2 regions of the Stenotrophomonas testudinis genome follow, and region 1 is predicted to be linked to the other one. Evidence: predicted binding sites of a transcription regulator. Region 1 holds the regulator's gene; the other holds the start of a gene.
The links. Region 1 encodes FliA, which starts transcription of late flagellar genes. Its sites were predicted from a motif close to TAAAGTTTNNCNNNCNNNGGCCGATAA; they were not measured.

Region 1 (5,437 bases):
TCCGGCCCCGGCGCTGACGATGGTCGCCGCCGATGACGGCGAGATCCGCCAGCTGCGCCACGAGGTGGCCGGTATGCGTCAGGTCATCGAGCGCGAGATGAACCGCTTCACCGATGAGCGCCTGCGTGGCAGCGCGGTGCGCGCCACCGCCCTGGACCTGATGGACGAGTACGGCTTCGACGCGGGCCTGTCGCGCGACGTGGCCATGCAGATCCCGCTGGAGACCGAGGCCCACCGCGGTCGTGGCCTGATGCTGGGGCTGATCTCGCGCAAGCTGCCGATCGCCCCGGTCGACCCGCTGGAAGAAGGCGGCGTGATCGCCCTGGTCGGCCCGACCGGTGCCGGCAAAACCACCACCATCGCCAAGCTGGCCTCGCGCTTCGCCGAGAAGCACGCCCCGCGTGACGTCGCCCTGGTGACCACCGACACGATGCGCGTCGGCGCCCGCGAGCAGCTGTACGGCTACGGCCGCCAGCTCGGCATCGCCGTCCACGAGGCCAACAGCGGCACCGACCTGGACCAGCTGCTGGAGCGCCTGCAGGACTACAAGCTGGTGCTGATCGACACCGCCGGCCTGGGCCCGCGCGACCGTGCCCTGGCCGCCCAGCTGCAGTGGCTGCGGGCCGCCCGCCAGGTGCGCACCCTGCTGGTGCTGCCGGCCAACACCAGCTTCGGTGACATGGACGAGGTCGTCCGCCGCTTCGGCGCGGCCAACCTGCAGGGCCTGGTGCTGAGCAAGCTGGACGAGACCGGCCGCTTCGGCAACGCCCTCTCGGTGGCCGTCGACCACGCCCTGCCGATCACCTGGGTGACCGATGGACAGGACGTCCCGGAGGACCTGCACCGGGCCAGTGCAGCCAATCTCGTACTTCGCCTTGAAGATTTGCGCCGAGCGGCCGATATGCCCTGCAACCCGGAGTTGAACCATGCCGTCGCGTGAGTACGCCAAGCTGACCAATACCTTCCCGCTGTCGGCGACCCGCAGCGCGCCGCTCGGCCCTGTCCGCACCATCGCAGTGAGCGGCGGCAAGGGCGGCGTGGGCAAAACGAACGTATCGGCCAACCTCGCCGTGGCGCTGGCGGGCATGGGCAAACGCACCCTGCTGCTGGACGCCGACCTGGGGCTGGCCAACATCGACGTCATCCTCGGCCTGAACCCCAAGTTCACCCTGGCCGACCTGGTGGCCGGCCGCTGCAGCCTGGACGAGGTGATCATCGAGGGCCCCAACGGGGTCCTGGTGGTCCCGGCCGCCTCGGGCCGCCGGCACATGGCCGAACTGGCCCCGGCCGAGCACGTCGGCCTGGTCAACGTGTTCTCCGAGCTGGAACGTGATCTGGACATCATGGTGGTGGACACAGCCGCTGGCATCACCGACGGCGTGCTGACCTTCTGCCAGGCCGCGCAGGACACCGTGGTGGTGGTCTGTGATGAGCCGGCCTCGATCACCGACGCCTATGCGCTGATCAAGGTGCTCTCGCGCGAACGTGGCGTGGACCGCATCCAGGTGGTGGCCAACATGGTGCGCGACCCCAACGAGGGCCGCGTGCTGTATGAAAAGCTGACCCGCGTCTGCGAGAAGTTCCTCGCCGATGTCTCGCTGAACTACCTGGGCTGCGTGCCGCAGGATGACTGGCTGCGCCTGTCGGTGCAGCGCCAGCAGCCGGTGGTCAAAGCCTACCCGTCCAGCCCGGCCGCGCTGGCGATCACCGAGATCGCCCGCCGTACCGCCCGCTGGCAGGCGCCGACCGAACCGCGTGGCGGCGTCGAGTTCTTCCTCGAACGCATCCTCAAGCAGCGTGGGGTGACCGTATGAAAGGTGCAGCCCAGTACAAGGAAGTCCAGCGCGCCAGCGCGACCGACGTCATCGCCCAGCACTCCGATCTGGTGCGGCGCATCGCTCACCACCTGGCCGCACGCCTGCCGGCCAGCGTCGAGGTGGACGACCTGATCCAGGCCGGCATGATGGGCTTGATCGAAGCCTCGCGCAGCTATGACGCCGATCAGGGCGCCTCGTTCGAGACCTACGCCTCGATCCGCATCCGTGGCTCGATGATCGACGAGATCCGCCGTGGCGACTGGGTGCCGCGCTCGGTGCACCGCCGTGCCCGCGACGCCGCCGCCACCATCCGCCGGCTGGAGCAGAGCAGCGGCCGCGCCGCCAGCGCCACCGAAGTGGCCGCGGCGATGGACATGCCCCTGCCCGAGTACCTGCGCCTGATGGAAGACGCCTCGCGTGGCCAGGTGCTGAGCCTGGAATCGCGCATCGAGGACCAGGGCGAGCTGGACACGGTCGCCCAGGGCGGCCCGACGCCGCAGCAGGTGCTGGAACGCGGCGAATTCGGCCGCGAGCTGGGCAAGGCGATCGGCCACCTGCCCGAGCGCGAACAGCTCGTGCTGTCGCTCTACTACGAGCAGGAGCTGAACCTGAAGGAGATCGGCGCGGTGCTAGGCGTTAGCGAGTCGCGGGTCTGCCAGATCCACGGCCAGGCCGTGCTGCGACTGCGCGGCAGGCTGAAGGTCTTCGAGGCGGCCGACGCCGGCCTCGAGCAATGAACATGCGCGAGGCGGCTGCCCCCGGCCGCCCGCAGTGAACAACAAAGGAACTCTGCTTTGAACAAGAACATGCGCATCCTGATCGTTGACGATTTCTCGACCATGCGTCGCATCGTCAAGAACCTGCTGGGCGATCTGGGCTTCACCAACACCGCAGAAGCCGAGGACGGACATGCCGCGCTGTCGTTGCTGCAGAGCCAGCCGTTCGATTTCGTGGTCACCGACTGGAACATGCCGGTGATGACCGGCATCGAGCTGCTCAAGGCGATCCGCGCCGATGCCAAGCTGAAGACGTTGCCAGTGCTGATGGTGACCGCCGAAGCCAAGCGTGAGCAGATCATCGAAGCGGCCCAGAGCGGCGTCAACGGCTACATCATCAAGCCATTTACCGCGCAGACCCTGGAAGAGAAGCTCGGCAAGATCTTCGAACGCCTGGCAGCGAGCGCCTGATGGACGCCCAGGTCGACAGAAGCGCCCTCGCCCTGCGCCTGCAGGAGGCCCTGGATGCATTGGAGTCGGGTGACGAGACCGCCTGGCGCCAGCGCATCGACAGCCTGGTGGCCGCGCGCACCCAGCCGATGATGAGCGGCCTTTCACGGCTGGCCCGCGAGCTGGGCCAGGCACTGGGCGAACTGCCGACCGTGCCCGACGAGGCCGGCGAGCTGGACGATGCCTGCGCACGCCTGGACCACGTGGTGGCGATGACCGAACAGGCCACCCACCGCACCCTGGACCTGGCCGAGGAATGCCGCGCCCTGACCGAACAGCTGCGTGCAGATGGCCTGCAGCCGGGCCAGGGCGAACAGCTTGAGCGCATCCGCCACAACCTGACCGAGATCGCCCTTACCCAGAGCTACCAGGACCTGACCGGGCAGATCATCCGTCGCGTGGTCGGCATCGTCCGCCGCGTGCACGAAGGCTTCGGCGCGCTCGGCCTGCCGCCGGAACAGCATCGCACCGACCCGGAACTAGCCGGGCCGGCACTGAAGGGACTGGACCGCCACGCGGTCTCGCAGAACGACGCCGACGACCTGCTGTCGGATCTGGGGCTGTAAGCATGAGCGCGGTTGCCGACGACATCACTGCCGATTTCATCATCGAGGCCCAGGAAATCCTGGATCGCCTGGGCGAACAGCTGGTGTCGCTGGAACAGGCACCGCAGGACAACGACCAGCTCAATGCGGTCTTCCGTGGTTACCACACGCTGAAGGGTGGCGCCGGCTTCCTCGGCATCACCGCCATGGTCGAGCTGTGCCATGCGGCGGAAGAAGCGCTGGGCGCCGCGCGTGCCGGCCAAGCCGTGCTGCAGGCCCATCACTTCGATGCCGCCCAGCAGTCGCTGGACTACCTGCAGTCGATGCTCGACGCGGTGTCGTCCGGCACTGAACCCGGCTATGCGCCGCCGGAACTGATCGCCCAGTTCGACGTGCACGGTGGTGCGAGCCCCTCCACGGGCGCCGCCACGGCGGCCGCGCCGGCTGCTGCCGGCGGCGACCTGATCACCGACGACGAGTTCGAAGCGCTGCTCGACCAGCTGCACGGCGGCAACGCCCCGACTGCGGTCGCACCGCCGAAGAAGGCCGACGACGGCCTGATCAGCGAAGACGAGTTCGAAGCCCTGCTCGACCAGCTGCATGGCGGTGCCGTGCCCGGCGCCAAGCCGGTGGCTGCGGTACCGGTCGCGGCACCGCCGGCACCGGCACCTGCGCCGCGTGCGGCGGCCAAGCCGGCGGCGAACAAGCCGGTGGCCGAAGCGGAACACACCGTGCGCGTGGATACCAAGCGCTTGGACGCCATCGTCAACCTGATCGGCGAACTGGTACTGTCACGGAACCGGCTCAAGACCCTGCGCACCCGCCTGCGCGACGAAGAGCTGGACCGCGCCGTGTCGACGCTGGACATCGCCACCGCGCGCCTGCAGTCGGCGGTCATGCGCACCCGCATGCAGCCGGTCGGCAAGGTGTTCTCGCGCTTCCCGAAGGTGGCCCGCGACGTCGCGCGTTCGCTGCAGAAGGAAGTGGACCTGGAGCTGATCGGCGCCGAGACCGAACTGGACCGCAACCTGGTCGAAGCGCTGGCCGACCCGCTGGTGCACCTGGTGCGCAACGCCATCGACCACGGCGTGGAAATGCCCGACCTGCGCGAAGCCCAGGGCAAGCCACGGATGGGCCATGTGCGCCTGTCGGCGCAGCAGGAAGGCGACTACGTCAGCATCGAAGTACAGGACGACGGTGCCGGCATCGATCCGGAAAAGCTGCGCGCCAAGGCACGCGAGAAGGGCCTGATCGATCCGGAAGCCGCCGCCCGCCTGAGCAGCGAGGAATGCCTGCACCTGGTGTTCCTGCCGGGCTTCTCGACCAAGCAGCAGGTCACTGATATTTCCGGCCGCGGCGTCGGCATGGACGTGGTGCAGTCGCGCATCCGTGAACTGAGCGGCCAGATCCAGATCCAGTCCGAACTGGGCCGTGGCAGCCGCTTCCTGATCCGCGTGCCGCTCACCCTGGCCATCCTGCCGACCCTGCTGGTGCAGGCCGGCGAGGATGTCTACGCCCTGCCGCTGGCCCGCGTGATGGAAGTGCTGCACGCGCCGCGCACTTCGCTGGGCTGGTTCGATGGCCGCGCGGTGCTGGACCGCCGCTCGCACACCCTGCCGCTGGTCGACCTGCGCCAATGGCTGGATGTGACGCCGGCCGCCTCCACGCTGCTGACCATCGTGGTGCTGCAGGCCGGTGAAGCGCGCTTCGGCCTGGTCGTGGACCAGGTGCGCGGCCGCGAGGAAGTGGTGATCAAGCCACTGCCCAAGGCCCTGCGCGGCCTGCGCGGTTACGCTGGTGCAACCTTGATCGGCGATGGTCGCATGGCCCTGATCCTGGACGTGGACGG
Region 2 (5,437 bases), on a different contig from region 1:
ATGGGCGCCGCTGACCACGCATCTGTAGAGTCGGGCCATGTTCGACTGTTTTCCTCTACGAATGACGAGGTCACCGATGTTTGCCTGGGACGAAACCGCGTTTCTTGAATTGTTCGGCGTCGTACCGCGGGTGGACACGTCCGAGGGTATCGACGTGCTGGTCGCCCATGCACAGGGCAGCGTGAAGCTGCAGCTTGGCTTCAATGCGCTCACCGGCGATGTACGCGTGCAGGTATTCGCAGCAGGGCAGGGCGAACCGCTGTTCGACGGTCGCCTGGCATCCAGTCCGGGCGCCCGCGTCGTCCGCAATGCGGGGGCCGAGTTCGTGGAGATCGGTGGTGCCGGCAGCTGGCCGCATGCGCGTGGCTACGACATGCAGCAGCCCTTGGAGCATGGGCTGCGCGTGTACGTCTCGCCCGCGTTGATGGTCAAGACGTTCGGTCCGTAGCGTCAGCGCAGTACCGGCTCCACATCCACCAGCCGCACGTCATGCATCTGGTCGAGGTAGGCCTCGTAGTACCACTTGTGTGACGCACCGACGATGGCCAGCATGCGCGTGCCCGGGTACCGGCCCAGCACGTCGCGGATGTTGGCGACCATGCGCAGGTTGCGGGTTTCCCAGTAGCCCACGTAGTTGCGGCCAAAGCCCTCCGGTGACGGCTCGACCAGGGCGGCGCCGAAATCGCTGTCGTAGACGCTCTGTGCGGTCTCCGGGGAGTTCTCGTGGCGATAGAGCGCCAGCAGTCCGCCCGGCTGGTTCACATTGTCCTCAAAGGGGGCGGAGGCGGCGCTGCGCGCTTTGCCGGCGGGGTTGTCCCAGGCGCCGCGGAGGGCCTTGGCGAACGCTTTCTGCTGTTCCTCGGGCGTATCCGTATCGGCGGTGTGGTCATCCACAGACCACAGCCGCTCCAGCCCCAGCCGTGCGGCCAGTTGGGCGGCGACCAGGTTCACCTCGTCCTTGCGCAGCACGCGTGCGTCGAGGAAGGCGACCAGTTCCGGGGTCAGGCTGTCGGACGCGCGGCGTTCGCTGCTGGGCAGGCGCAGCCACTGCACGATGGCCGAACCGCGTTCGCCGGCGGCCAGGGCCACCGCAGCCAGCCTGCGCCGCTGTGCCGGCGTGGCGTCCTTCGGCCATGTGGCGAGCAGACGCTCCATTTCGGCACTGGCGCCGGGCACATCCAGTCCGGTCGCCGCCTCGGCCGGTGCGGTGTCGACGCAGTAGCTACTCACGCTGTCGGCATAGCGGGCCGGGCTGCGGCGCATGAAGTCGCACTGCAGGCCGGAGACGTTCTCCACTGCGATGGCCGTGGGCTGCCACGCCTGCAGGCGCTCCAGCAGCGGTTCCAGCATCGCCGGCTGGAACGCGTCGGGCAGGGTGGAAAGATGCGGGCTGCCCAGAACCAGGACGTCATTCAAGCGGCCGGCGGGTGGTCCCTTGTGCTCGCCAGGATGGAAGGCGGAGCGGTAGGGTGCATCGGCGGCGCCGGCGGCGGCACTGCACAGGCTCAACAGCAGAACACAGGCACGACGTTTGAACATGGGCTTCTCCCTGCAATGGATGCATCCGTGATGACGATGATCCTGCACGCAGCACCGCGCAAAGGAATCCCCCGTTGGTCATTGCAACCTTCCGGCCGCTGCCTGCATCGCAGCCAGGCGTGGCATGGGCCACAATGGACGTTGCAACCTGGAACGAACGACGACATGGACGCCGCACTCCCCATCGTGACGATCGCCGCACTGTTCGGTGCGATCATCGGCTTTGTCGGGCCGCTGGGCTGGCGCTGGCAGCTGCTGCGGCTGTCGCCGGTGTTGCTGCTGCCGCTTGCCCTGCATGTCCTGCAGACCGCGCCGTGGTTCTTTGGCGGCGGCGGCAACTGGGTGACTGCGGCACTGCTGGTCTGGGTGGGCAGTCTCGGTTATCTGCCGGCGGTGCTGGCCATCGCCGTGCTGCGCTGGATGATGTGGCGGCAACGCTGACCGCGGAGGAACATGATGCTGGTAAGGGCAGGCACTCTGGACGAAGCCCTGCAGGTGCTGCAGGGCGTGGGTGAGCTGGGCCAGGGGTGCACGCATGCCACCTACATGCAACGCCTGGCCGGCCGTCGCCACCTGGTGCTGGTGGCCGAGCAGGGCGGTGAGCTGGTCGGCTTCAAGGTCGGCTATGCGCTGGACCGCCGGCGTTTCTACAGCTGGGTCGGCGGCATCCATCCGGCACATCGCCGCCAGGGCATCGCCCAGGCCCTGCTGGAAACCCAGCAGCGCTGGGCTGCCGCGCAGGGCTACGACAGTATCGAGGTGAAGACCTCGCAGGCCTTCCCGCAGATGGTGGCCTTGCTGGAGCGCAACGGCTACCAGCCCCAGGGCGAGGCCGAGGGCAAGCTGCTATATCGCCGGGTGCTGTGAAGACGCGGGAACTGCAAATGACCCTAAAGGCCGCGACCTGCCGGCCGATAACCTGACTGGATCCCGCTCCTGTCCCTCGCTGCTGGACTCCAGGCTGCCCCGACGGGCGGTCCGTGCTGTGTGTACCGCCTTCCGCAGTCCGCAGTCCGCAGTCCAGAGCTTTACGCACACAACGAACAAGGACGCTTCCCCGCGCGTCTGCAAGTCCAGGCAATTGATGGCCCCGCCGGGCACCCGCCCGCCGGATTGCATTTCATTGGACTCCGAGGAACCCACGATGCTGATGCCAGGCTTCACGGCGGGTGAGCAGACACCGGCCGACCCGCACTCCCGTTTTTCGCCCTGGCGCGTGATGCTGGGCGCGCTGGGCGGTCATCGCACCTCCACCGAGCTGTCCGCGCAGGATCACCGCCAGGATGAGCTGGCCGCGCAGGTGGCTGCGCTGCATCGCGTGCAGGCGGTCATCGAATTCGCGCTGGACGGCACCATCCTGCAGGCTAACGACAACTTCCTGCAGGCGGTGAGCTACCGCCTGGACGAGATCCAGGGCCAGCATCATTCCCTGTTCGTCGATCCCGAACATGCACGCAGCGCGGAGTACCGCGAGTTCTGGGCGCGGCTGGCGCGCGGCGAGTTCGACGCCGGCCAGTACCGGCGCTTCGGCAAGGGTGGGCGCGAGATCTGGATCCAAGCCTCGTACAACCCGGTGCTGGATCGCCAGGGGCGGCCGTACAAAGTGGTGAAGTTCGCCACCGACATTACGGCGCAGAAGCTGCAGGCCGCCGATTCGGCAGGCCAGCTGGCGGCGATCGACAAGTCGCAGGCGGTCATCGAGTTCAGCCTGGATGGACGCATCCTGTCGGCCAACGCCAACTTCCTGGCTGCCACCGGCTACACGCTGGACGAGGTCCGCGGCCAGCACCATTCCCTGTTCGTCGAACCCGACCACCGTGGGAGTGCCGAGTACCGGCACTTCTGGGAAAAGCTTGGCCGCGGCGAGTACGACGCCGGGCAGTACCGGCGGCTGGGCAAGGGCGGGCGCGAGGTCTGGATCCAGGCGTCTTACAACCCGATCCTCGACATGAACGGCCGCCCGTTCAAGGTGGTGAAGTACGCGACCGACATCACTGCCCAGGTGCACGAGAACCAGGCCACCCAGCGCGCCGTCGCGCAGACCCGCGAAGTGGTGGCGGCGGCAAAACAGGGCGATCTGACCCACCACGTGGACATGACCGACAAGCGCGGCCCCATCGCCGAGCTGTGCGAGGGCGTCAATGCGCTGGTGGAGGCGATGGCCGGCATCCTCGGCCAGATCAAGTTGGCCGCCGACACCATTGCGGTGGGCGCGAGCGAGATCGCGCAGGGCAACAGCGATCTGTCCCAGCGCACCGAGCAGCAGGCGGCCTCGCTGGAAGAAACGGCGGTGTCGATGAAGGGCCTGGCCGACACCGTGCAGCGCACTGCCACCAACGCACGCCAGGCCAGTGAACTGGCCGGCGGCGCGGCGGACGTGGCCGCGCGCGGCGGCACCGTGGTACATGAAGTGGTCTCGACCATGGCGGTGATCAACGCCTCCTCGCGCCGCATCGTCGACATCATCGGGGTGATCGACGGCATTGCGTTCCAGACCAACATCCTCGCGTTGAACGCGGCGGTGGAAGCGGCACGCGCGGGCCAGCATGGTCGTGGTTTCGCCGTGGTGGCCACCGAGATCCGCGAGCTGTCGCAGCGTTCGGCCAGCGCGGCCAAGGAGATCAAGCAGCTCATCGACGCATCGGTGGCCAATGTCGGCGCCGGCACCGCGCAGGTGGAAAGCGCCGGGCGCACCATGGATGAGATCGTGCGCGACGTACGCCGTGTCAGTGATCTGATGACCCAGATCAGCACGGCGGCCCAGCAGCAGAGCGATGACATCCAGCAGATGAACCAGGCCGTCGACCTGATCGACCAGGGCACGCAGCAGAACGCGGCACTGGTGGAAGAGGCCTCGGCGGCGGCACGCAGCATGGAGGAACAGTCCGCGCAGCTGCTGCAGACGGTGGCCGGGTTCCGGGTTGATGTGGGGCAGGGTAGTGCGACGGCACTGCGCACGCCGATGCTGCGGGTGGTCCACTGAAGCCGGGGGATGAGCCTTCAGATACGCAAAAGGCCAGATCGATGACCTGGCCTTTTGTTCAATGGTGCCGGTGAAAGGACTCGAACCTTCATGGGGTTACCCCCGGCTGATTTTGAGTCAGCTGCGTATACCATTCCGCCACACCGGCAGCAGCGGGCTAGTGTAACCGAGCCCGGCGGACCTTCATAGAGGCCTGTTCGGACAGGGCCAGAAGCCCGCCGTCCTGCCGGCAATGGCTGGCTGATGGCTATACTGGATCGGCTTAACAGGTGGGGGGAGGCCCCATGGCGGCGTTGCAGGATCTGCGCGTGTTGGTGGTCGAAAACGACGAAATGAGTGCGGCCCTGCTGCAGATGCAGCTGGTGCAGGCCGGCGCCGTGGTCGTCGGCCTGGCGGCGACGGTTGCTGATTCGCTGCGCCTGCTGCAGGAAACCTCGCCGGACGTGGCACTGCTGGACTACCGGCTGGCCCGAAACGAAACCAGTGAGCCGGTCGCCGCGGCGCTCGCTGCAGCGGGCGTGCCCTTCGTGCTGGCCACCGGCATGACCGCCGAGCAGCTGCCTGCATCGATGCGCGACGGCGTGCTGCTGGTGAAACCCTATCTGTCGGTGGATCTGTCGCAGGCCCTGCTGCGCGCGGTCGGCCGTACCGGCGCGCGGGCCTGAGGGCAGTCTTCCGGCTCAGGCCGCTTCTTCGTAGACGTAACGCAGATCCTCGCGGTCATCGAGGATGGCGTACTGCGTGGCCAGCTGGTCCGGATCGGGATTGAGCCAGGCGTCCAGGTGTTCGCGACGGATCGGTACCACGCCGCGGTCATGGCCGGCGGCAGCCACGTCGGCCGACGGTGCGTCGGTGATCGCAGCGAAGGACAGCAGGCGCCCCTCCGGTCCTTCCCATTCGGCCCACAGGCAGGCC

Region 2: the regulator FliA is predicted to act here: its motif matches at 2,431-2,457, upstream of NQ204_RS03695 (methyl-accepting chemotaxis protein).

Annotation. Positions count from the first base shown of each region.
Region 1 is NZ_JAMOKY010000054.1:174-5,610, forward strand. Features, by position in the region: partial or broken gene flhF (flagellar biosynthesis GTPase FlhF) at 1-940, shown strand, start outside; gene NQ204_RS18515 (MinD/ParA family protein) at 927-1,814, shown strand; gene NQ204_RS18520 (RNA polymerase sigma factor FliA) at 1,811-2,554, shown strand; gene cheY (chemotaxis response regulator CheY) at 2,612-3,004, shown strand; gene NQ204_RS18530 (protein phosphatase CheZ) at 3,004-3,609, shown strand; gene NQ204_RS18535 (chemotaxis protein CheA) at 3,612-5,437, shown strand, end outside.
Region 2 is NZ_JAMOKY010000003.1:217,558-222,994, forward strand. Features, by position in the region: gene NQ204_RS03670 (hypothetical protein) at 1-14, shown strand, start outside; gene NQ204_RS03675 (hypothetical protein) at 77-448, shown strand; gene NQ204_RS03680 (DUF5694 domain-containing protein) at 451-1,539, opposite strand; gene NQ204_RS03685 (hypothetical protein) at 1,705-1,980, shown strand; gene NQ204_RS03690 (GNAT family N-acetyltransferase) at 1,996-2,406, shown strand; gene NQ204_RS03695 (methyl-accepting chemotaxis protein) at 2,684-4,522, shown strand; tRNA gene NQ204_RS03700 (tRNA-Leu) at 4,585-4,670, opposite strand; gene NQ204_RS03705 (response regulator) at 4,807-5,187, shown strand; gene NQ204_RS03710 (SOS response-associated peptidase family protein) at 5,203-5,437, opposite strand, start outside.